DNA from 3 places in the Microbacterium sp. NPDC087591 genome. Region 1 is predicted to be linked to each of the others. Evidence: riboswitches for the same ligand, from Rfam matches in the RefSeq annotation. Region 1 holds a riboswitch; each other region holds the start of a gene.
What was found. Region 1 has a riboswitch for thiamine pyrophosphate ahead of ACIOVG_RS14320 (hydroxyethylthiazole kinase). Riboswitches for the same ligand answer to the same signal wherever they lie in the genome.
Positions count from the first base shown of each region.

Region 1 (6,568 bases):
ATCCGCGGTGTCGCCGCGCTAGAGGACAGAGTCCGCGAGCTGCCCTCCGGTGTGGTGCTGCGGTTCGGGCAGCTCTACGGCCCCGGGACCTGGTACGCCCCGGACGGAGTCCGAGCCGATGCTGCGCGCGCGGGGCGCCTCCCTGCCACTCAGGCGGTGACCTCATTCGTTCATGTCGAGGATGCTGCTGAGGCCGCGCTTCGAGCGCTGAACTGGCCGGCGGGCATCTGGAACATCGTCGACGACGAGCCCGCCGCCGGCACGACGTGGGTTCCCGTCTTCGCGTCCGCCGTCGGCGGTCCCCGCCCCGTGGTCCAGGTCGGTGGCGACATCGGTCGACCGGTCAGCAACACCCGCGCCCGCGCACAGGGCTGGGAGATGCTCCACCCGAGCTGGCGTGACGGCTTCGCCGCACTATGAGACCACCGCAGGTCGAATACCGCGCCGTCTTCGACGCCCGCATCCGCTTCCTCACCGGCGTGGCCTCGCCGCAGAATGGTTACGGCTCGAGGTGATTCACCTCCCTCGTGCGGATTCCCCGCGGAGAGTGAGCACGGCACTGGTGATGGTTGCCACGGTCTTTCCGTCTTCCCGCGTGATCTCGCAGGCGTACTGACTGATGCTCCGCCCCGCGTGGGTGCAGTGAGCATCAGCGGTGAGCGGTCCCGACCACGCCGGTCGCAGGAACCTCGCGTTCAGGTCCAGGCTCGTGAACGACTCATCGACTCCGACCACGGTCGAATGCGCAGTGCCGATCGCCGCGTCGGCCAGCTCGCACAGAGTGCCACCGTGGATAGTTCCCTGCTGATTGCCGTGCTTGTCCACGTCAGCCAGAAGCCGCACGCGCGCAGAGCGCTCGGCCACGGCGACAAGCTCGAGTCCGAGCAGCCGAGATACCGCCGTCGGGTACCTCAGATGGGTGTGATCCTCAGGGCCGAGCTCTTCGGCAAGGTGGCGTCGCAAGAAGTCGAGCACAGGCAGCGGGGCGTTTTCGTGAGAGTTCATCCGCGGACTCCACTTCCGGCGCGGCCGCCACTGTCTCCGGCACCACGATCGGCTGCTCGACCGGTCAGTACGGTGTCTTCATCGACATCTGGTGCGGCGAAGAAGTTGTGCTCATGCTTCGAGGACAGCCGGAATGCGTTCCACATCGCGTGCCGTGTCGTGTCATCGGAGGCTGCGGCGAGTCGGGTGACGGTGTCGATGGCAGTGCGCGTGGATGCGGCGAATGCGGGGTCGGCGTAGGTGTCGAGCCAGGGCCTGTAGGGATGTTCCGGGTGCGAGCGCCACTGCAGGCGTTCGCCGAGGTCCTGGTAGATCCAGAAGCACGGCAGCAGCGCGGCGACGAGCACGCGGTAGTCGCCGCGCGCGGCGGTCGCGAGGAGGTGGTTCAGGTACGCGGTCGTCACGGGATCAGGCTCCGTGGACCGCAGGGTCTCATCGGTGAGCCAGCACTCGTGCAGATGCAGTTCGCCGGTGATCGAGGTCTCTGCACATCCGGCCCAGAAGGCCTGCTCCGCGGAGGTGGGGGCGAGGCGTGACGCGTCGGCGAGCACCCGGGCGTAGTCGCGTAGATAGAGGGCATCCTGGGCGAGGTAGTGCAGGAAGACGCCGCGATCCAGGGTGCCCTCGCCGAGCCCGCGCACGAACGACAGCGCGTCGATGTCGGCGCGGATACCGGCGATGCCGGCCCACCAGTCCGCCTCCACCTCGGCCGGGGTCGGTGCGGTGGTGACGCCGCCACGGGCCCAGAGCCCCGCGAAGTGGCTGACCGGCCCCTGCCCGGTTCCGACGGCGAGCTCGGCGCCATGGCGGATGCTCTCGATGAGCCATCGCTTCGACTCCCGCGTCGCTTCCACCCAATCCCCCGACGCGGCGATGCGGGTCGCGAGCGCCGACGACAGAGAGCAGCCCGTTCCGTGCGTGTTGCGCGTCTCGACACGGGTACCGGAGAACTCGGTCACCACAACCGTTCCGTCGACTGCTTCGACGAGCGCGTCGGGCAGCTGTGGTCCCGAGAGGTGTCCGCCCTTGGCGAGCACCCGCACCCCGCATTCCAGGGCGACCCGGCCCGCCTGCGCGAGCACCTGATCCCAGGTGACGGCGACCGGCGCGTCGGCGAGGATCGCGAGCTCGGGGATGTTCGGGGTCACCAGATCGGCGTGGGAGAGCATCCGGCGCAGAGCCCGTTCCGCGTCCGCGTCGAGCAGCCGGTCGCCGCTGGTGGCGACCATCACCGGGTCGAGCACCACGAGAGGCGGCCGCACCCGGTCGAGCCAGCCGGTGACCGACTCGATCACCTCGGCGGTGCCGAGCATCCCGATCTTCACCGCGTCGATCGCGACATCGTCGGACACAGCGTCCAACTGCTCGACCAGGAAGGCCGCCGGGGGCACGTGCACCGACCGCACCCCGTGCGTGTTCTGCGCCACCAGCGCGGTCACGACCGCCATGCCGTAACCGCCGTTGGCCGCGATGCTCTTCAGATCCGCCTGGATGCCCGCCCCGCCGGTCGGGTCCGTCCCTGCGATGCTCAGCACCCGCGGCACCGGTCGTCGCCCGTTCATGCTGCGTCCCACGCGGCACGCAGCTCGGGAACGTCGACCATCGCCGCGACTGCGCCGAGGGCGAGCGGGACGTTGGCGGTGAAGTTCGTCACCGCAATGTTGGTCACGCACTGCACGAGTGGCGCGTGGTCGCGCAACTCGTGCAGCAACGAGACAGTGGACTCGATCGGGTGTTCTGGCGTGCGCGTCATGCGCGACATCCCTTCGCTAGTACGAACTAGATCAGGTTCGACGGGTGTGATCTCAGCCCTGCGGGGCACCCCGTGTCACGTGTGTGTTCTCACGCTGCCCACCCTCCCGCTCGAGGTGCAGCATCGGGTGCGGCTGCCCCTCGCCATCCTCGACAGCCACCCAGATCTCCGGCATCTGCGGGAGGTAGGCCTCGACCTGACGCTCGTACCCGTCGATCTCCTCGGGTGTCAGGAAGTGATGCGTCGCCTCGACCGCGGATCTCCAGACTGCGACGAGCCGAGCGTGATCATGCGACACGCCGGCGCGGATGATGATCGTCATCGCGAGGCTTCCGTGGGGTCGTTTGCTGATGCGCCCTCCGGCTCGGCTCGGGCAGCGAATGCTGCGGTCACCCCGATCATGTCGAGTGCCCCCATTCCGGCGGCCGCGGCTTCCTCGTACAGTTCCCGGCTTGCGGTGATCAGCGGATGCGCCGATCCGGCCACCTGCGCAGCGTCTTCGGACAACCGCGCGTTCTTGAGCACGTCGGCGATCGCCGCCTGAGCCGACAGGTCGTCGTCGGTGAGCTTCTGTGCCTTGCCACGGGAGACCACCGATGCCATCGGGCCGGCGGCCAGCACCTCCCGCAGCACGTCGAGGTCCGCGCCGCTGCGGGAGGCGAAGTGGAATGTCTCCGCCAACCCCGTGACCATCGTGATGAGGAAGGTGTTCACCGCCAGCTTCATCGACAGGGCGGCGGGGATCTCCCCGCACCTGAAGACCTGCGAGCACATCGCTGCGACCACGGGCTCCGCCTCGGCGACCGCGCCCGCCTCTCCAGCGAGCATTCCCACCAGTTTCGCCTCGATTGCCGGGCCACGAGACCCGGATACGGGCGCTTCGACGTACCGGCCTCCGGCAGCGGTCACCTCTGACGCGAGCGTGCGAGAGAACGCTGTCGTGAAGGTCCCCATCTGAATCACCGTGTGATGTGCCACCAGCGTGGAGAATTCGTCCGTGCCACGTGCCAGCACAGCGTCGACTCCCGCCTCGTCGCGCAGCATGAGGATCACGGTCTCCGTGGCGTCGAACACGCCCGCGACATCGGCTGCCGCCCGCGCGCCGGTCGCAACCAGTTCGTTCATGGGGTCAGCTGAACGCGCCCATACGACCACATCGAACCCGGCCCGGACGAGGTTGCTCGCCATGGGGACTCCCATGATGCCGAGGCCGATGAAGCCCACCGTCTTGGAGGTCATTTCCCTTCTTCCTCTCCGCATGGTGTGATCCGCGCTCGATCCAGCGCCGCACGGGCGTGAGCCGCGGAAGCGGCGCGGTCGGGTGCCGGTCGCAGTCCGAGCAGTCGTTGCCGGTGCCACTCGCCGAGCAGCAGGGCGAACAGCGCCTCTGCGCGCCCGTGATCCGCGTCGCTGTCGTCCCGAGGCAGCCGGGCGTCGATCGCCGCGATGTACCGACGAGGGCCCCTGTCGTAGAAGCGTTCGGCGAGTTCGGGGAAGCGGCGGGATTCGGCGATGACCAGTCTGTGCAGGCCGATCGCATCGTCGGAGTGCAGCGCGTGCACGATCTTGGGTGCGAGCTGCTCCAGGCCATCGGCTGGCCATGCCTCGTGCAGCGTCTGCTCGCTCAGGCGTTCGACAGCGGCCAGGAAGACGTCCGTGCGGTCGCCGAGATAGGTGTAGATCGTCCGTTTGGTCACGTGTGCGTCGGCAGCGATGCGATCGAGGGTCACCGGCTCGAAACCTTCGTCGACGAACAGCCGCACGGCAGCATCCAGGATGTCGTCGCGTCGCTGAGTGCGTTCCGTCTCGGTGGGACGCCCCCGCTTGCGCGCGATTCCCGCGCTCCCTGTGCCTGCCATCTGCTTCCTCCTCGCGCTGCGTCTCACAATCCATTATGGAATGAAACCTCACAAGTATCATTTTGCGACAGGCGACCCCCGCGTGACAAGGAGGCCCCTCCGCGGGCGGGCACATCCTGATCCACTGCATCGAACTCCTCGGCGGTCAGCGCGCCTTCCGCGAGCAGGTGCGCCCGCATCCCGACGTCTCGACGCTTTTCGACTACACCTACGCGACGCCGGTTCCGAACGACTCGCGGCGCCTTCCCGGCGAGGCGCTGTTCCGGCCACGGCGGGCAGGCCCGCGTGCTGCACGTCATCCCAACGCGATGAGGCTCGCGGCAATCCGCGACGACGACCCCGTGCTCGTCTGGGAGAAACTCGCTCTCTACAACACCACCGGCGAGATCCCGGACGCGATCGACCAATCGACGTACTGCGCGTTCTCGGCCCGGCTCTCGCGATTGGCGGTGTCGTTGGCGGTCGACTTCGGCGGCGGCCGGGTCGAGCAGATCGGGCGAAAGTGGGCATGAGAATAGCCCCGGAGATCCGCGTGTTTCCGCGGTTCTCCGGGGCTTGTTGGTCGGGCTGACAGGATTTGAACCTGCGACCCCTTGGAGAATCCGGCTGATTTCCGGTCTCCGCCGATAGTCTCGGGAACTCGCGGATTCCCTTGTGCTTACAGGGAACCGAGCGGTTCGCATAGTCCGAGTGTAGCCGGTTGGTGGCGGGTCTTGGCGGGTAAATTAGATGGGTTCTTGATTGGCCGGGCTCGGACTCGCGCCAAGAACAATTGACGGGTTCGAGCGGGATCCGGATGGCGTGGGGATCACTGAGAGTCCGCCTGCTTTCGCGGTTATCGTGGCGGTCGTTCTACGGCACGCGCAGACGCAGTGATGTCCGCCAGGCCGCCGATACCAACGGCTGGCGCATCGCGGGGGTGCTTTGGGACTGAGCCAGCCACTCCACGGGAAGTGCAAGGCGGTGGTCAAGGCCAGAACGCGTTTTGCTTCGGGACGGCTCTCGAAAACGAGAGAGGTGTTGCATGTCCCCTCGTGCGGCGCGACGGCGCAGAGGACTAGTTCCGCAGCCGGATATCCTGAGCAGGTGAATCCGCTTGCTACGTTCGACCGCCAGGACCCATGTTGGTGCGGGTCCGGAAAGACGTATCGTCTATGCCACAAGCGATTCGCAGCACCACGTCATCCACCAGGAGCGCCTGCCAGGCCTGACGACGATGAATTCATCAGTCTGAGTCCGGATGTTCAGCTAGCGCGGACTGCTATCCCTTCGATGATGCCTGCCGGCACCCCACTCACCCTGCCGCCGGACGGGCCTACCCAGCGACCTCTGGGAGCTACCGCGTTCGACCGAGCTGTGGCATCCTCCACGCCCGACGATGACCCAGCGACGGCTCAGGAGTTAGGACGCACACGAGTTGCTCTATTGCGCGAACTCGCTGCGCTCCGCGAAAGCGATGAACCCCTGAAGGACAGATACTTCGAAGCGATTGCGTCGTTTGCGGTGGACGCGTGGAAGACGTCAAGCTCGCTCCGTCAACTGATGCCGCGCCGGACCATCCTCTGGAATGAGGAGCTGGCAGTCAACAAGCTCATCGGACGCACCATGCTTCTCGCTGACCATGTTCTCTACCCAGATAGTCTGCTCCGCGCGCTTCGATCCACGCCGACGGCGCGGAGGGTGAGAGCGCTCGCTATCGAGGAGATGGAGTTTCAGCACCTTCTGCGCGGCGGGCACGTGCTTCCAATGCCTGACAGCGTCGCCGAGTTCATCGGAGGCAGATTGATCCACGACGCGACCGAACTTGCTCTCGCTAACGACTCCCTGGTGCGGTTCGTCCGGTCTCAGCTCGTGGTGGAAGGACCAAGCGCCCGTGAGGTCTTGTTCATCAACGCTGTGGATGACATCGAGCACAGCCCGGGTATGTGGTTTTACGGCCATACGGATCCTG
Region 1 covers NZ_JBIUWU010000002.1:768,407-774,974, forward strand. Annotated here, with positions in the region: gene ACIOVG_RS14305 (NAD-dependent epimerase/dehydratase family protein) at 1-420, shown strand, start outside; gene ACIOVG_RS14310 (PaaI family thioesterase) at 517-1,005, opposite strand; gene ACIOVG_RS14315 (bifunctional hydroxymethylpyrimidine kinase/phosphomethylpyrimidine kinase) at 1,002-2,567, opposite strand; gene ACIOVG_RS14320 (hydroxyethylthiazole kinase) at 2,564-2,758, opposite strand; TPP riboswitch at 2,750-2,841, opposite strand; gene ACIOVG_RS14325 (hypothetical protein) at 2,811-3,080, opposite strand; gene ACIOVG_RS14330 (NAD(P)-dependent oxidoreductase) at 3,077-3,997, opposite strand; gene ACIOVG_RS14335 (TetR/AcrR family transcriptional regulator) at 3,994-4,617, opposite strand; gene ACIOVG_RS14340 (hypothetical protein) at 4,926-5,129, shown strand; partial or broken gene ACIOVG_RS14345 (SEC-C metal-binding domain-containing protein) at 5,704-5,781, shown strand; gene ACIOVG_RS14350 (hypothetical protein) at 6,043-6,568, shown strand, end outside.

Region 2 (6,568 bases), on a different contig from region 1:
AAGGTGCTCGCCGAGGCGACCAACCTCGTCTACAAGGGGTTCATCTCCATCCAGCTCGGGCAGCCCAGCGACGGCTTCCCCGGCTTCCCGGCCGGTACCTCGCAGGATGCCGTCGTCGAGGCGCTGCGGGCAGGCGGTCAGGACGACTTCGCGAACCAGGTCGGAGCGCTGGGCGACTTCACGGTGGGCCAGGGGATCGACTTCGACGCCCTGCGGCTGGTCATCGCCGCGGTTCTGAGCATCTACGTGGCTGCCGCGTTCCTCACCTGGATCCAGGGCTACGTGATCAACGTGATCATGGTGCGCACCATGTGGCGGCTGCGCGAGTCGGTCGAGGCGAAGATCAACCGCCTGCCGCTGGCGTACTTCGACAAGGTGCAGCGCGGTGAGCTGATCTCGCGTGTCACCAACGACATCGACAACATCACACAGACGATGCAGCAGTCGCTGTCGGGTGCGCTCACCTCGGTGCTCACCGTGATCGGCGTGCTCGTGATGATGTTCTCGATCTCGTGGCAGCTCGCGCTCGTCGCGCTGATCACGCTGCCGCTCATGGGCGTGATCTTCGGCATCATCGGGCCCCGGTCGCAGAAGGCCTTCGGCAGCCAGTGGCGCAAGGTCGGCAGGCTCAACGCCCGCGTCGAGGAGGCGTTCTCCGGTCACGCGCTGGTGAAGGTCTTCGGTCGCGAGAAGGATGCGCTGGCGAAGTTCCAGGACGAGAACGAAGAGCTGTTCCAGGCGAGCTTCAAGGCCCAGTTCCTGTCCGGCATCATCATGCCGGCCATGATGTTCGTCGGGAACCTCAGCTACGTGGGCATCGCGGTGCTCGGCGGTCTGATGGTCGCGAACGGGCAGCTCCGACTGGGCGACGTGCAGGCGTTCATCCAGTACTCGCAGCAGTTCACGCAGCCGCTGTCTGAGCTGGGTGGCATGGCGGCCGTGGTCCAGTCCGGCACCGCGTCGGCCGAGCGGGTCTTCGAGCTGCTCGACGCCGACGAGCAGGAGGCCGATGACGCCGATGCCCCCGAGCTGGTGGAGGGCAAGGGCGTGATCGAGTTCGAGAACGTCGCGTTCTCGTACACGCCGGAGCGTCCGCTCATCCGCGACCTGTCGTTCCGGGTGGAGCCCGGTCAGACCGTCGCGATCGTGGGACCGACCGGTGCGGGCAAGACCACCCTGGTCAACCTGATCATGCGGTTCTACGAGCTCAGCGGCGGGCGGATCATGCTCGACGGGCAGGACATCGCCGAGGTGACCCGCGACGAGCTGCGCGCACGCACGGGCATGGTGCTCCAGGACCCGTGGCTGTTCGCCGGCAGCATCCGCGAGAACATCCGCTACGGCCGCTCGACCGCGACCGATGAGGAGGTCCAGGAAGCCGCCGCGGCGACCTACGTCGACCGTTTCGTGCACGCTCTCCCCGAGGGGTACGACACCGTGCTCGACGAGGACGCCGCGAACGTCTCGGCCGGTGAGCGCCAGCTGATCACGATCGCGCGGGCGTTCGTCGCGAAGCCGTCGATCCTCATCCTCGACGAGGCGACGTCGGCTGTCGACACCCGCACCGAGCTGCTGCTCCAGAAGGCGATGGCTGCTCTGCGTGAGGGTCGCACCTCGTTCGTGATCGCCCACCGTCTGTCGACCATCCGCGACGCCGACCTCATCCTGGTGATGGAGCACGGTGACATCGTTGAGAAGGGCACGCACGACGAGCTCATCGCGGCGCAGGGTGCCTACTGGCGGCTCTACCAGTCGCAGTTCGAGCAGGCGGCCACCGACATCGACGCGGAAGACGCCCTCACCGGGTCGACGCCCGTCGTCGTCAGCGGCGATGCGGACGATGCGGCGGCGGCCGTGGTCGGTGCTTCCGTGGGCGCGCAGGTGCCCGCCGCCGAAGTGGCGGCCGCGCAAGCCGTGGTCGAGAAGCCCTCCGCGGATGGCTCGGACCGCAGTGCCTGACCGCCGCGCGTGAGAGCGCGCCAGACCTAGAGGCCCCGTCCGGATCGTCCGGGCGGGGCCTCTCGCTGTCTGCTGCTGCTGGGTGGTGGGGGTGCGGGTGCTGGTGCTGGTGCTGGACCTGGGGGCAGGTGCGGACTCGTGGGCTCGAGGAGATTGTGAGGGCGAGACGTCGCATCGTGTCGCAATCAGGCGGGGGTAGCGGCCATCAGCGACCTCCGCGCGAACGGAGAGGTCGCATCTGGTCGCCTCGCCATGTCGGATGCGACCATTCGCGGCGTGTGGCGCACGGGGCGCGACGCGCGGAAGCAGGGGGCGCACGCGCGGAAGCACGGGGCGCGGGCGCCGGGGTGCGGCCCGCGGGGTCAGCTCCGGGCGGAGTCGATGCCCAGCAGCTCGATCGGGTGGGTCAGCCGCCACCATGGGCTCGGGCCTTCGATGTCGTCGGCGAGCACCAGGGGCGTCGTGGTCGTGTTGAGTGGTCCCGTGGTGGTGAGGGTGCCGATCCGGTCTCCGGCATCCCGCTCCGCGTCCAGCGTGAACTCGGGGGTTACCTGCGGCGCGGCGCCGTTCCAGAGGATGACGTCGGCGTCGGCATCCGCGATCACGTCGATCTTCTCGCCCCACACGGTGCGCACCTCGCCGACGACCGTGCCCTCGGTGACGGCAGGTTCCTGCGCCTGCAGGGCTGCCTCGGCCTCGGCGAACAGACTCCGCGTCGCGGCGAGGCGCTGCGCATCGTCGTCCTGCGTGAGCACCGCGGCGAAGAGGTGCACGGTGGTGTCGCCGACGGTGATGTCCTTGGCGGTCAGCAGGTTCCACCCGACCAGGGTGCCGGTCTTGATCCCGACCACGCCGGGATCGGCGAGCATCCCGTTCGTGTTCTCGACGGTGCCCGCTCCCGGCAGGTCCACCGACCTCGTGCCCACGATCTCGGCGAAGACCGGGTTCTTCATCGCGTACTCGCCCAGTGCGACGAGGGACTCGGGTGTGGAGACGTTGCGTTCGTCGAAACCGGACGGCGTGACCACCGTGATACCCGAAAGTCCGCGGTCGCGCAGCCACACCGTCGCCGCCTCGGCGAAGGCCTGATCGGACCCCCAGATCTCCGACGCGAGACGATCGATGTAGTTGTTGGCGGATCCCAGCAGCGTCCCCTGGAGGAGCTGATACTCGGTCAGCACTCCGCCGACGGGGACGTCGAGCGCGGACTGATCGGACCGTCGGTACGACCAGTACTCCAGGCTGTCGCCGTAGGTGAAGGAGAACTCGGGACCCTGCTCACCGGGGGCCAGCGGCAACCGGTCGAGCACCATGAGGCTGCTGACCACTTTGGTGATGCTGGCGATGCTCACCGCGTCGGGCGTCGAGGCCGAGGTCGTCATCCCGTCGATTCCCACGGCGGCGCTGCCCTGTGCCGGCCACGTCACAGCCGCGGCCGGGGCCGCCGTGGTGGTGAACTCCACCGACTCCACGGTCGGGGCGACCTCGTGCAACGGCCACAGCAGAGCGCCCCCGACGTACGTCGCGACCAGCCCGACCAGCACGCCGAGCGGCACCAGCACGCCGGGGCGGGCGATCGCCGGACGCAGTCTCGCTCCGCGCATCAGCGCGTCGCCGGGCTCGATGTCGGGGGCCTGGTCGAACGTCGGTGCCGGAGAGCTGCCGGCGACCGTCTCGGTATCGACCCACGTCAGTGCCGTGGCGTGCGCCTTCTCATCAGCCCACTGCGCGGCGGCGGGAGCGAGGACGTCGGTGGCATCTGCAGCGTCGTCGGAGACGGGAGCGTCGTCGGCGAGAGGCTCCGGTGCGACCACCGCTTCGTGCTCGTCCGCCGCCGATTCTGGCGCGGCCACCTCGGGCGCGCCCTCCTGCGGAGCATCGCCGATGGTGTCGGCGCCGGGGGCGTCTGCGGCGGTGGCCTCGGCAGGGTCAGAAGCGGTCACTTGCCTACGCTACCGAATTCATCGACCGATTCGCGGTCATGCGACGAGGAGCCACGGTGGCGCCGCGACTGGGTAAGATCGGAAACACAACCACGGGAGTCCGGCGAGCCGGGCTGAGAGGGAGCGAATCGCGCTTCGACCGTCGAACCTGATCTGGGTCATGCCAGCGCAGGGAGGAGTTCAGATGAGTACGTCCACGTCCACATCCGCACAGCAGGCATCCGCCGCGTCGAAGGATCTTCATCGCGCCCCGGTCTGGCGCTGGCGCGTCGTCGACATCGTCGTCGCCGCTGTCCTCGGTGTCGCGATCGGTCTGGTCTTCTGGGGCTGGAACACGATCGGCTACGCCTGGTTCGGCGCGGCGGATGCGCTGACCCCCGGCCTCGGCGGCATCGCCGTCGGCATCTGGCTGCTCGGCGGCGTGGTGGGCGGTCTCGTGATCCGCAAGCCCGGCGCCGCCCTGGTGGTCGAGCTCGTCGCCGCGATCGTGTCGATGCTGATCGGCAACGTGTGGGGCATCTCGACCGTCCTCTCCGGACTCGTGCAGGGACTGGGAGCGGAGATCATCTTCGCGCTGTTCTTCTACCGTCGCTTCGGCATCGCGGTGGCCGCTCTCGCGGGAGTCGGCGCTGCGGTCGCCGCCTGGGTGTTCGAGCTGTTCTACGGCAGCTCGCCGAACATCCTGAAGTCGATCGAGTTCAACACGATCTACCTGGTCAGCGTCGTGGTGTCGGGTGCGATCCTGGCCGGTGTCGTCGGCTGGCTGCTCGTGCGCGCCCTCGCGGTCACCGGCGCCCTCAGCCGCTTCGCCGCCGGGCGAGAGCACGTGCGCGAGGTCTGAGCGTGACATTCGCCGCCCCGGCCCGCGTGCAGGCTGCGGGCTGGGGGTGGCGGTACGCCGGGCGGAAGCGGCCGGCTGTCGCCGACGTGACCTTCACGATCGAGCCGGGCGAGAGGGTGCTGCTGCTCGGCGCTTCCGGTGCGGGCAAGTCGACACTGCTCGCGGGGCTCGCCGGGGTGCTCGGCGACGACGACGAAGGTGAGCGCACCGGCTCCCTCCGCGTGGATGGCGCCGCCCCCGAGTCCCGACGCGGACAGGTGGGTCTGGTGCTGCAGGACCCGGATGCCGGGATCGTGCTGTCCAAGGTCGGCGACGACGTGGCATTCGGCTGCGAGAACCTCGGAGTCCCCGCATCCGACATCCCCGGCCGAGTGGCCGAGGCGCTGGAGGCGGTCGGTCTCGACGTGCCGCTGCAGCGACCGACCAAGGCGCTGTCGGGAGGGCAGAAGCAGCGACTGGTGCTCGCCGGCGTGCTGGCGATGCGCCCCGGACTGCTGCTGCTCGACGAACCGACCGCGAACCTCGACCCCGAGGGTGTGCGCGAGGTGCGCTCGAGCGTGGAACGGGCCGTCACCGCGAGCGGAGCGACGCTGATCGTGGTGGAGCATCGCACTCCCGTGTGGGTCGACCTGATGACGCGGGTGATCGTGCTCGCCGCCGACGGCGGCCTGCTCGCGGATGGATCCCCCGAGCGGGTGTTCGCCGAGCACGGCGCCGCACTCGCCGACGCTGGGGTCTGGGTGCCCGACCGGGGCATCGACCTTCCCCTGCTCGAACAGGTGGCGGCATCCGATGTGCTCACGGCATCCGGTCTCGCGGTCGCCCGCGATCCGCACGTGGTCGTGCAGTCAGGACTCGACCTGCACGTGCCGCGTGCCAATGCGACGGTCATCACCGGCCCGAACGGTGCGGGCAAGTCCACGTTGGCCCTGACGCTGGCCGGTCTCATCCCCGAGCAGGCGGGGGAGGTGCGCGCCGCCCCCGAGCTCGCAGGGCGCCGCGGAGTGCGTCCGATCCGATGGACATCGCGCGAACTGCTCACCCGCATCGGCATGGTGTTCCAGGAGCCGGAGCATCAGTTCCTCGCCCAGACCCTGCGGGATGAGCTCGCGGTCGGTCCGCGCGCGCTCGGCTGGGACCAGGCGCGCACGGATGCCGTCGTCGACGGGCTGCTGGAGCGGTTGGGGCTCGCCCCGCTCGCCCTCGCCAACCCGTTCACGCTCTCGGGCGGACAGAAGCGGCGGCTGTCGGTGGCGACCGTGCTCGCGGGAGCGCCGGAGGTGATCGTGCTCGACGAGCCGACGTTCGGGCAGGACCGGCGCGGGTGGATCTCGCTCGTGGCGCTGCTGCAGGAGGAGATCGCGCGTGGTCGGTCGATCATCGCGGTCACGCACGACGACGCCGTGATCCGGCATCTGGGCGGGCATCGCATCGAGTTGGCGGCGGCCTCATGACCACCGCCGAGACCACGCGGACCGTCTGGCTCGACGGCGTGAACCCCGTGACCAAGCTGGTGCTCGCGGTGCTGCTGTCGGTGCCGCTGTTCGCATCGATCGACGTCACGAGTGCTCTGGCCGCGATCGCACTGCAGCTGCTCTGCCTCCCGCTGACCGGGCTGCGGTTGCGCACGGTGCTGAAACGGCTGTTGCCGATCGTGATCTTCGCGCCGATCGCCGGCGTCAGCATGCTGCTCTACGCCGAGCCGGCCGGGCACATCTACTTCACGTTCGGGTTCGCGACGATCAGCGACGATTCGATCACGCTGGCGATCGCGGTCAGCCTGCGCGTCATCGCGCTCGGGTTGCCCACGATCCTCTTGTTCGGT
Region 2 covers NZ_JBIUWU010000001.1:2,028,401-2,034,968, forward strand. Annotated here, with positions in the region: gene ACIOVG_RS09635 (ABC transporter ATP-binding protein) at 1-1,959, shown strand, start outside; gene ACIOVG_RS09640 (D-alanyl-D-alanine carboxypeptidase) at 2,322-3,902, opposite strand; TPP riboswitch at 3,985-4,096, shown strand; gene ACIOVG_RS09645 (ECF transporter S component) at 4,087-4,743, shown strand; gene ACIOVG_RS09650 (ABC transporter ATP-binding protein) at 4,746-6,197, shown strand; gene ACIOVG_RS09655 (energy-coupling factor transporter transmembrane component T family protein) at 6,194-6,568, shown strand, end outside.
Region 2: it holds a riboswitch for thiamine pyrophosphate, as region 1 does, so the genes downstream of both, ACIOVG_RS09645 (ECF transporter S component) here and ACIOVG_RS14320 (hydroxyethylthiazole kinase) in region 1, are expected to answer to the same signal.

Region 3 (6,568 bases), on a different contig from region 1:
CCGTCTGGCGAACCCGCTCGACGGTCAGGCGCCGTTCCTGCGTCGTTCGCTGGTGCCCGGCCTGCTGCAGACGGCGCATCGCAACATCGCTCGTGGGCTCACGGATCTCGCGATCTTCGAGAGCGGCGCGGTGTTCCTGCCGGAGCCGGGCGTGACCTACGGTACCGACGACGTCCCGCCGCTGGGCGTGCGGCCCTCTGACGAGACCCTCGCCGCGCTGAACGCCTCGATCCCGCCGCAGCACCGCCACCTCGCGCTGCTGCTCACGGGCAACATCGTGGCGCGTCAGCCCGGCCGTCCGGCCGAGCCTGCGGGTCTGTCCGAGGCGCTCGACGCCGCACGGGTCATCGCGAGCGCCGCCGGTGTCGAGATCGACGTCGTGCAGTCTCAGCGGGCCGCTCTGCACCCCGGACGCACGGGAACCCTGCAGGTCGACGGCGCCGAGGTCGGCTACGTCGGTGAGCTGCATCCCGTGGTCTCGGACGACGCCGATCTGCCAGGACGGGCGATCGTGCTCGAGCTGGACCTCGACCTGATCCTGTCGCTGGCGGGACGCCGGGTCGTCGCCGAGTCGTTGTCGACCTTCACCGCAGCCACTCAGGACGTGTCGCTCACGGTTCCCGCGGATGTGGCCGCCGGCGATGTCCGCGCCGCTCTGGCCGAGGGCGCCGGCGCCCTGCTCGAGTCCGTGCGGCTCGTCGACGACTACCGCGGCGAGGGTGTTCCCGCCGGCTCGAAGAGCCTGACGTTCGCCCTGCGCTTCCGCGCCGACGATCGCACGCTGACGTCGGCGGAGGCGTCCGAAGCGAAGCTCGCCGGTGTCGCGGTCGCAGCCGAGCGCTTCGGCGCGGCGATCCGGGACTGAGCAGCACCAGGGGCAGGCGGCGGAATCGCACCGACGGCGCAGGCCGACCGGGGTAGCGTGACGGGATGAGCATCCTTCCGCAGAGCACCCCGGCGGCCGTGCCCGAGAGCGTACGCCCCTTGGGCGAGGGGCCGTTCCTCGCGCCCGGTGCACAGATCGACTGGCACTACCGCAAGCCGGGCTGGCAGCAGGGGGAGCCGTCGACGATCACTCCGATGCGGGTGGTGCGCGACGACGAACGTGGTCTGGTCGCGTGGCTGGCTGCAGGAACCCTGCAGGAGGGCCAGGGCGCGGCGGACGGTCAGCGGGTGCGCAGTGTGCCGCTCGACCGGCGCTGGCTCGAACCGCGCAGGCGCGTCGTCGAGGAGTGGTGGGGCAACGGCATCCTGCGGATCGCCCCGGCAGGTGCCGCGTGGTCCGTGTGGCTGTTCTGGAGCGACATGACCGGTCCGGAATGGGAGTTCGCGGGCTGGTACGTGAATCTCGAGAACGCGCATCTGCGCACCGATCACGACACGTACACATCCGATCACATCCTCGATGTGGAGATCGATGCAGACGGGGGAATCCACCTGAAGGACGAGGACGAGGTCGTCGCCGCGATCGAACAGGGGCGTCTCAGCGCGGAGCAGGCCGCGCAGATCGAGCGCCACGCGGATGCGGCCATCGCGTCGTTCCGTGCGGGGGATTGGCCGTTCGACGCCGAATGGCGCGACTGGCGGCCGGATCCGACCTGGACCGTCCCGCGGCTCGCCGGCATCGACGAGCTTCCCACCGCTGAGTGACGATCCCTCTGCTCTGAGCGGAAGAACTTCCCCGCGGCCACGGATGCTGGTGTCATGGGTGCATGACGGACGTGCTGATCCTGGGGGGAACCGGCTGGCTCTCCGGGCGGATCGCCCGCCGCTGGGCGGATGACGGGGCCGCGGTGACCTGCCTGGCCCGTGGCGAACGGCCGGAGCCGCCGGGAGTGACCCTCGTGCGCGGTGACCGTGACCGCTCCGATGCGTACGACCGGCTCGCGCGCGACTGGGATCACGTGGTCGACGTCTCCTCGCGGGCCGATCACGTCGCTGCCGCTGTGGCCGCGCTCGGAGCACGTGCGCGCCGATGGACGTACGTCTCGTCGGTGTCTGTCTACGCGGATGAAGCGACCCCGGGCGCCGACGAATCCGCTCCCGTGCATCAGGCAGCCGTGCCCGGCGACGCCTACGACTACGCCGCAGAGAAGGTCGCCGCCGAGGAGCACGTGCGCACCCTCGGCGACCGGGCGCTGATCGTGCGCCCTGGGCTGATCGTCGGCGACGGCGACCCCAGCGACCGCTTCGGCTACTGGGCGGCGGCGTTCGCGCGGGCCGGGAGCGATCGGGTGCTCCTGCCACCGCTCGAGGGCCGCGCGACGCAGGTGATCGACGTCGACGATCTCGCCGCCTACGTGGTCACGGCATCGTCGGCCGGAGTCAGGGGTGCGGTGAACGCGGTCGGCGACCGGCATCCGCTGCGGGAGGTGCTCCTGCGCATCCGGAATGCGGCCGGCCACCGTGGTGAGACTGTCGTCGGCGACGATGACTGGCTCGCAGACCACGGCGTCGCGTACTGGGCGGGGGAGAGGTCCCTGCCGCTGTGGCTGCCTGCCGACATGACCGGGTTCATGACGCGATCGAACGCGGCGTTCCACCGGACGGGGGGAGTGCTGCGGTCGATCGACGACACGATCGCCCGTGTCGTGGCCGATGAGATCGCGCGCGGCGTCGACCGCGAGCGGCGCGCAGGCCTCGCGCGGGAAGACGAACGTGCATTGCTGGCCGGACTCACCCGAGCAGAACCGCCCCTTCGCTAGACTGCGATCAGTGACACGGGGTGCCGCGACCGCGGCTGAGAACAGACCCGTCGAACCTGATCTAGTTCGTACTAGCGAAGGGATGTCGCATTGAGCGATCGTCTGCGTCCATCGTCCGATTCCGTCGTCGTATCCGAGGCGGTGGTGCTGCTCCAGAGGGTGCGAGCCGCTCCGCCCCTGACGCACTGCATCACCAACGCGGTCGTCACGGGCTTCACCGCGAACGTGCTCCTCGCCGTCGGTGCTGCTCCGGCGATGGTCGACATCGTGGGGGAGAGCGGCATGTTCGCCGGTGTCGCCTCCGGCGTGCTCATCAACCTCGGCACTCCTACGCCCGAGCAGCGGACCGCGAGCCGGGAGGCCGCAGCGGGAGCGTCGGCCGCCGGCACTCCCTGGGTGCTCGATCCGGTCGCGATCGGCGCGCTGCCGGTGCGTACCGCCCTGGCGCAGGAGCTCGTGGCGCTGCGTCCCACCGCTGTGCGCGGCAATGCGTCGGAGATTCTCGCGCTCGCCGGACTCAGCGGCGGCGGTCGCGGGGTGGACGCGACCGACAGCACGGATGATGCGGCCGACGCGGCTGCCACACTGGCCCACCGGTACGGCAGCGTGGTCGCCGTCTCCGGACCGGTCGACCTGATCACCGACGGGGAGCGCGTGATCCGCATCGCGAACGGCGATCCGCAGCTCACGCTCGTCACCGGTGGGGGCTGTGCGCTCGGCGCCGTGATGGCGGCCTTCCTCGGGGCCGCCCGCGCGACCGGGATCTCCGCGCTCGGCGCCGTCGCGGCCGCCACGCTCGTGTACACGATCGCCGCAGAGCGCGCTGCCGCGGCGTCGGTGGGACCCGGCAGCTTCGCGGTCGCTCTGCTCGATGCCCTCGCCGGCGTGCAGCCGGATGACCTCGTGACCGCCGCGCGCGTCGAGGAGAGCAGCCGGTGAGCGCCGACCTCTCGCTCTACCTGGTCACCGATGCGGCGCTGTGCGGCGAACGCGGTGTGGTCGAGACCGTCCGGGAGGCGGTCGACGGCGGCGTGCGCATCGTTCAGCTCCGCGAGAAGCACGCGTCGGACGGTGACGTCGTGGAGCAGCTGCTCGCACTCTCGGCAGTGATCGACGGTCGCGCGCTGCTCGTGGTGAACGACCGCCTCGACGCCGCGGTCGCGGCGCGGGCTCAGGGATCCAGAGTCGACGGCGTGCATCTCGGGCAGGGCGATGCCTCGGTGCTGCGGGCGCGCCAGGAGCTCGGCCCCGACGCGCTGATCGGCCTCACCGCGAATGCACCGGAGCACCTCGACGCGGTCCGCGCGCTCCCGGCCGGCACAGTCGACTATCTCGGCGTCGGTGTCATCCGTCCGACGCTCACCAAGCCCGACCACCCGCCGGCCCTCGGCATCCAGGGGTTCCGGGAGTTCGTGGAGGCCAGCCCCCTGCCCTGCGTCGCGATCGGCGGCGTCGGGATCGATGACATCGAGCCGCTGCGTGCGGCGGGGGCTGTCGGGATCGCGGTGGTGTCGGCGCTCTGCGCCGCAGAGGCTCCGGCTGCGGCGGCGGCGGAGTTCCGTCGACGCTGGCAGTCGGCCTCGGTGCCCCGGGTGCTCACGATCGCCGGCAGCGATCCCTCCGGCGGTGCCGGCATCCAGGCCGATCTCAAGTCCATCGCCGCGAACGGCGGATACGGCATGGCAGCGATCGCGGCTCTGACGGTGCAGAACACTCAGGGAGTGCGTGCCATCCACGTCCCGCCATCGGACTTCCTGCGGCAGCAGCTCGACACGCTGTCGGACGACATCGTCATCGACGCCGTCAAGATCGGGATGCTCGCGGATGCCGAGGTCGTGCGCACCGTGATCGCGTGGCTGGACGCGGTCCGTCCCCCGATCGTCGTGGTGGACCCGGTCATGGTCGCCACCAGCGGCGACCGGCTTCTGGACACCGCGGCGGAATCGGCGCTGCGGGAGCTGCTCGTGCGCGCCCACGTGGCGACGCCGAACCTCGCCGAGCTCGCGGTGCTCGTGGGGCGGGAGATCCACGACTGGGCGGATGCGCTGGCCGCCGCAGACGCGCTCTCGACGCAGATCGGAGCAGCGGTGCTCGTCAAGGGCGGGCACCCCGATGCCGAGGAGGCGCCGGACGCCCTCATCGACGCGGCAGCCGGCATCCGGCAGCAGTTCGCCGGTGCGCGCATCGACACCGTGAACACGCACGGCACCGGATGCTCCCTGTCCTCTGCGATCGCCACCCTGCTCGCGCGCGGACTGGATCCCGCCGCGGCCGTCGCGCACGCACGCTCCTGGTTGCGGGAGTCGCTCCGAGAGAGCAGCGCTCTCGATGTGGGCCGGGGACACGGACCCGTCCACCACTTCGCAGGACTTTGGAACCGCGGGGGGCTGACGACCCGTCCGCCGGCCGCGGACGTGGCCGCCGCGTGGTGGGATGGCATCGCGGAGACGAGGGCCGAGATCGACGCGCTGCCCTTCATCCGCGCGCTCGCCGACGGCACGCTGCAGCGGGAGCCGTTCGTCTTCTACCTCGCGCAGGACGCGCTGTACCTGCGCGAGTACGCCCGCGTGCTGGCGGAGGCCGCGCGGCTGGCCCCGACGTCCGCGGAGCAGGCGTTCTGGGCGCAGTCCGCTCAGGGCTCGATCGTCGGGGAGCTGGAGCTGCACGCCTCGTGGCTCACTCCTGCCCAGGGGGTCACGGCGGCGACCTTCGCCGCAGAGCCCGCGCCGGCCACGGTGGCGTACCTCGACCATCTGCGCGCCACCGCGTTCGACGGCCGGTACCCCGAGCTGATCGCCGCGATCCTGCCGTGCTTCTGGCTCTACACCGACCTCGGCGAGCGGCTGCACGCCGGGGCGTTCGGCAGCCGTCCGCAGGATCCGGACCATCCCTACGCCTCGTGGCTCGCGACCTACGCCGACCCTGCGTTCGCGGAGGCGACGGCGCAGGCGGTCGCGTACGTCACAGACACCGCCGCGAGGGCCGACGACGCGACCCGCGCCCGCATGCAGCGCGCGTTCGACCTGTCCAGCGCACACGAGCGGGACTTCTTCGCGGCACCGGGGAGCACGCGCGACGCCACATGACGGGCCAGATTTGCGGATGCGGCGGAAGGCGCGCTATCGTCGCGGCATGCCTTCGGCCGCATCCGCTTCTCTGACGCTCGTTCCGAGCGTCATCGTGGTGCGCCGACGCCGGGGCGACCGCCGACTTTAGGCGACCCTGCGCTCCCGCCTGCCGGCGGTCGAGTGCCGGTGTCGCCGCCTCGGCCACCTCACCCCGACCGTTAAGGTAGAAACATGACGTATTCCGTCGCCGTCTCCGGCGCATCCGGCTACGCAGGCGGCGAGATTCTGCGCCTCCTCGCCAGTCATCCCGACATCGAGATCCGCACCGTCACCGCGCATTCGAACGCGGGGCAGCCGCTGATCCAGCATCAGCCGCACCTTCGCTCGCTCGCGGGCCTGACGCTGCAGGACACCACCCCCGAGATCCTCGCCGGGCACGACATCGTGTTCCTGGCGCTGCCGCACGGGCAGTCTGGCCAGTACACCGACGCGCTCGGCGACACCCCGCTCGTGATCGATGCGGGAGCCGACCATCGGCTGACCTCCCAGAGCGCATGGGACGCGTTCTACGGCGGAGCCTTCCATGAGCCGTGGACCTACGGCGTGCCCGAGCTTCCCGTCGGCGGAGCGAAGCAACGTGACGCCCTCCGCGGTGCGACCAGGATCGCGGCCCCCGGCTGCAACGCGTCCACGGTCAGCCTGAGCCTGGCGCCCGGCGTCGCGGCCGGTGTGATCGATCCGGGCGACATCGTCTCGGTGCTCGCGGTCGGCCCATCGGGGGCGGGTAAGAGCCTG
Region 3 covers NZ_JBIUWU010000003.1:13,456-20,023, reverse strand. Annotated here, with positions in the region: gene pheT (phenylalanine--tRNA ligase subunit beta) at 1-865, shown strand, start outside; gene ACIOVG_RS14590 (DUF402 domain-containing protein) at 931-1,650, shown strand; gene ACIOVG_RS14585 (NAD-dependent epimerase/dehydratase family protein) at 1,713-2,705, shown strand; TPP riboswitch at 2,712-2,805, shown strand; gene thiM (hydroxyethylthiazole kinase) at 2,796-3,644, shown strand; gene ACIOVG_RS14575 (bifunctional hydroxymethylpyrimidine kinase/phosphomethylpyrimidine kinase) at 3,641-5,791, shown strand; gene argC (N-acetyl-gamma-glutamyl-phosphate reductase) at 6,005-6,568, shown strand, end outside.
Region 3: it holds a riboswitch for thiamine pyrophosphate, as region 1 does, so the genes downstream of both, thiM (hydroxyethylthiazole kinase) here and ACIOVG_RS14320 (hydroxyethylthiazole kinase) in region 1, are expected to answer to the same signal.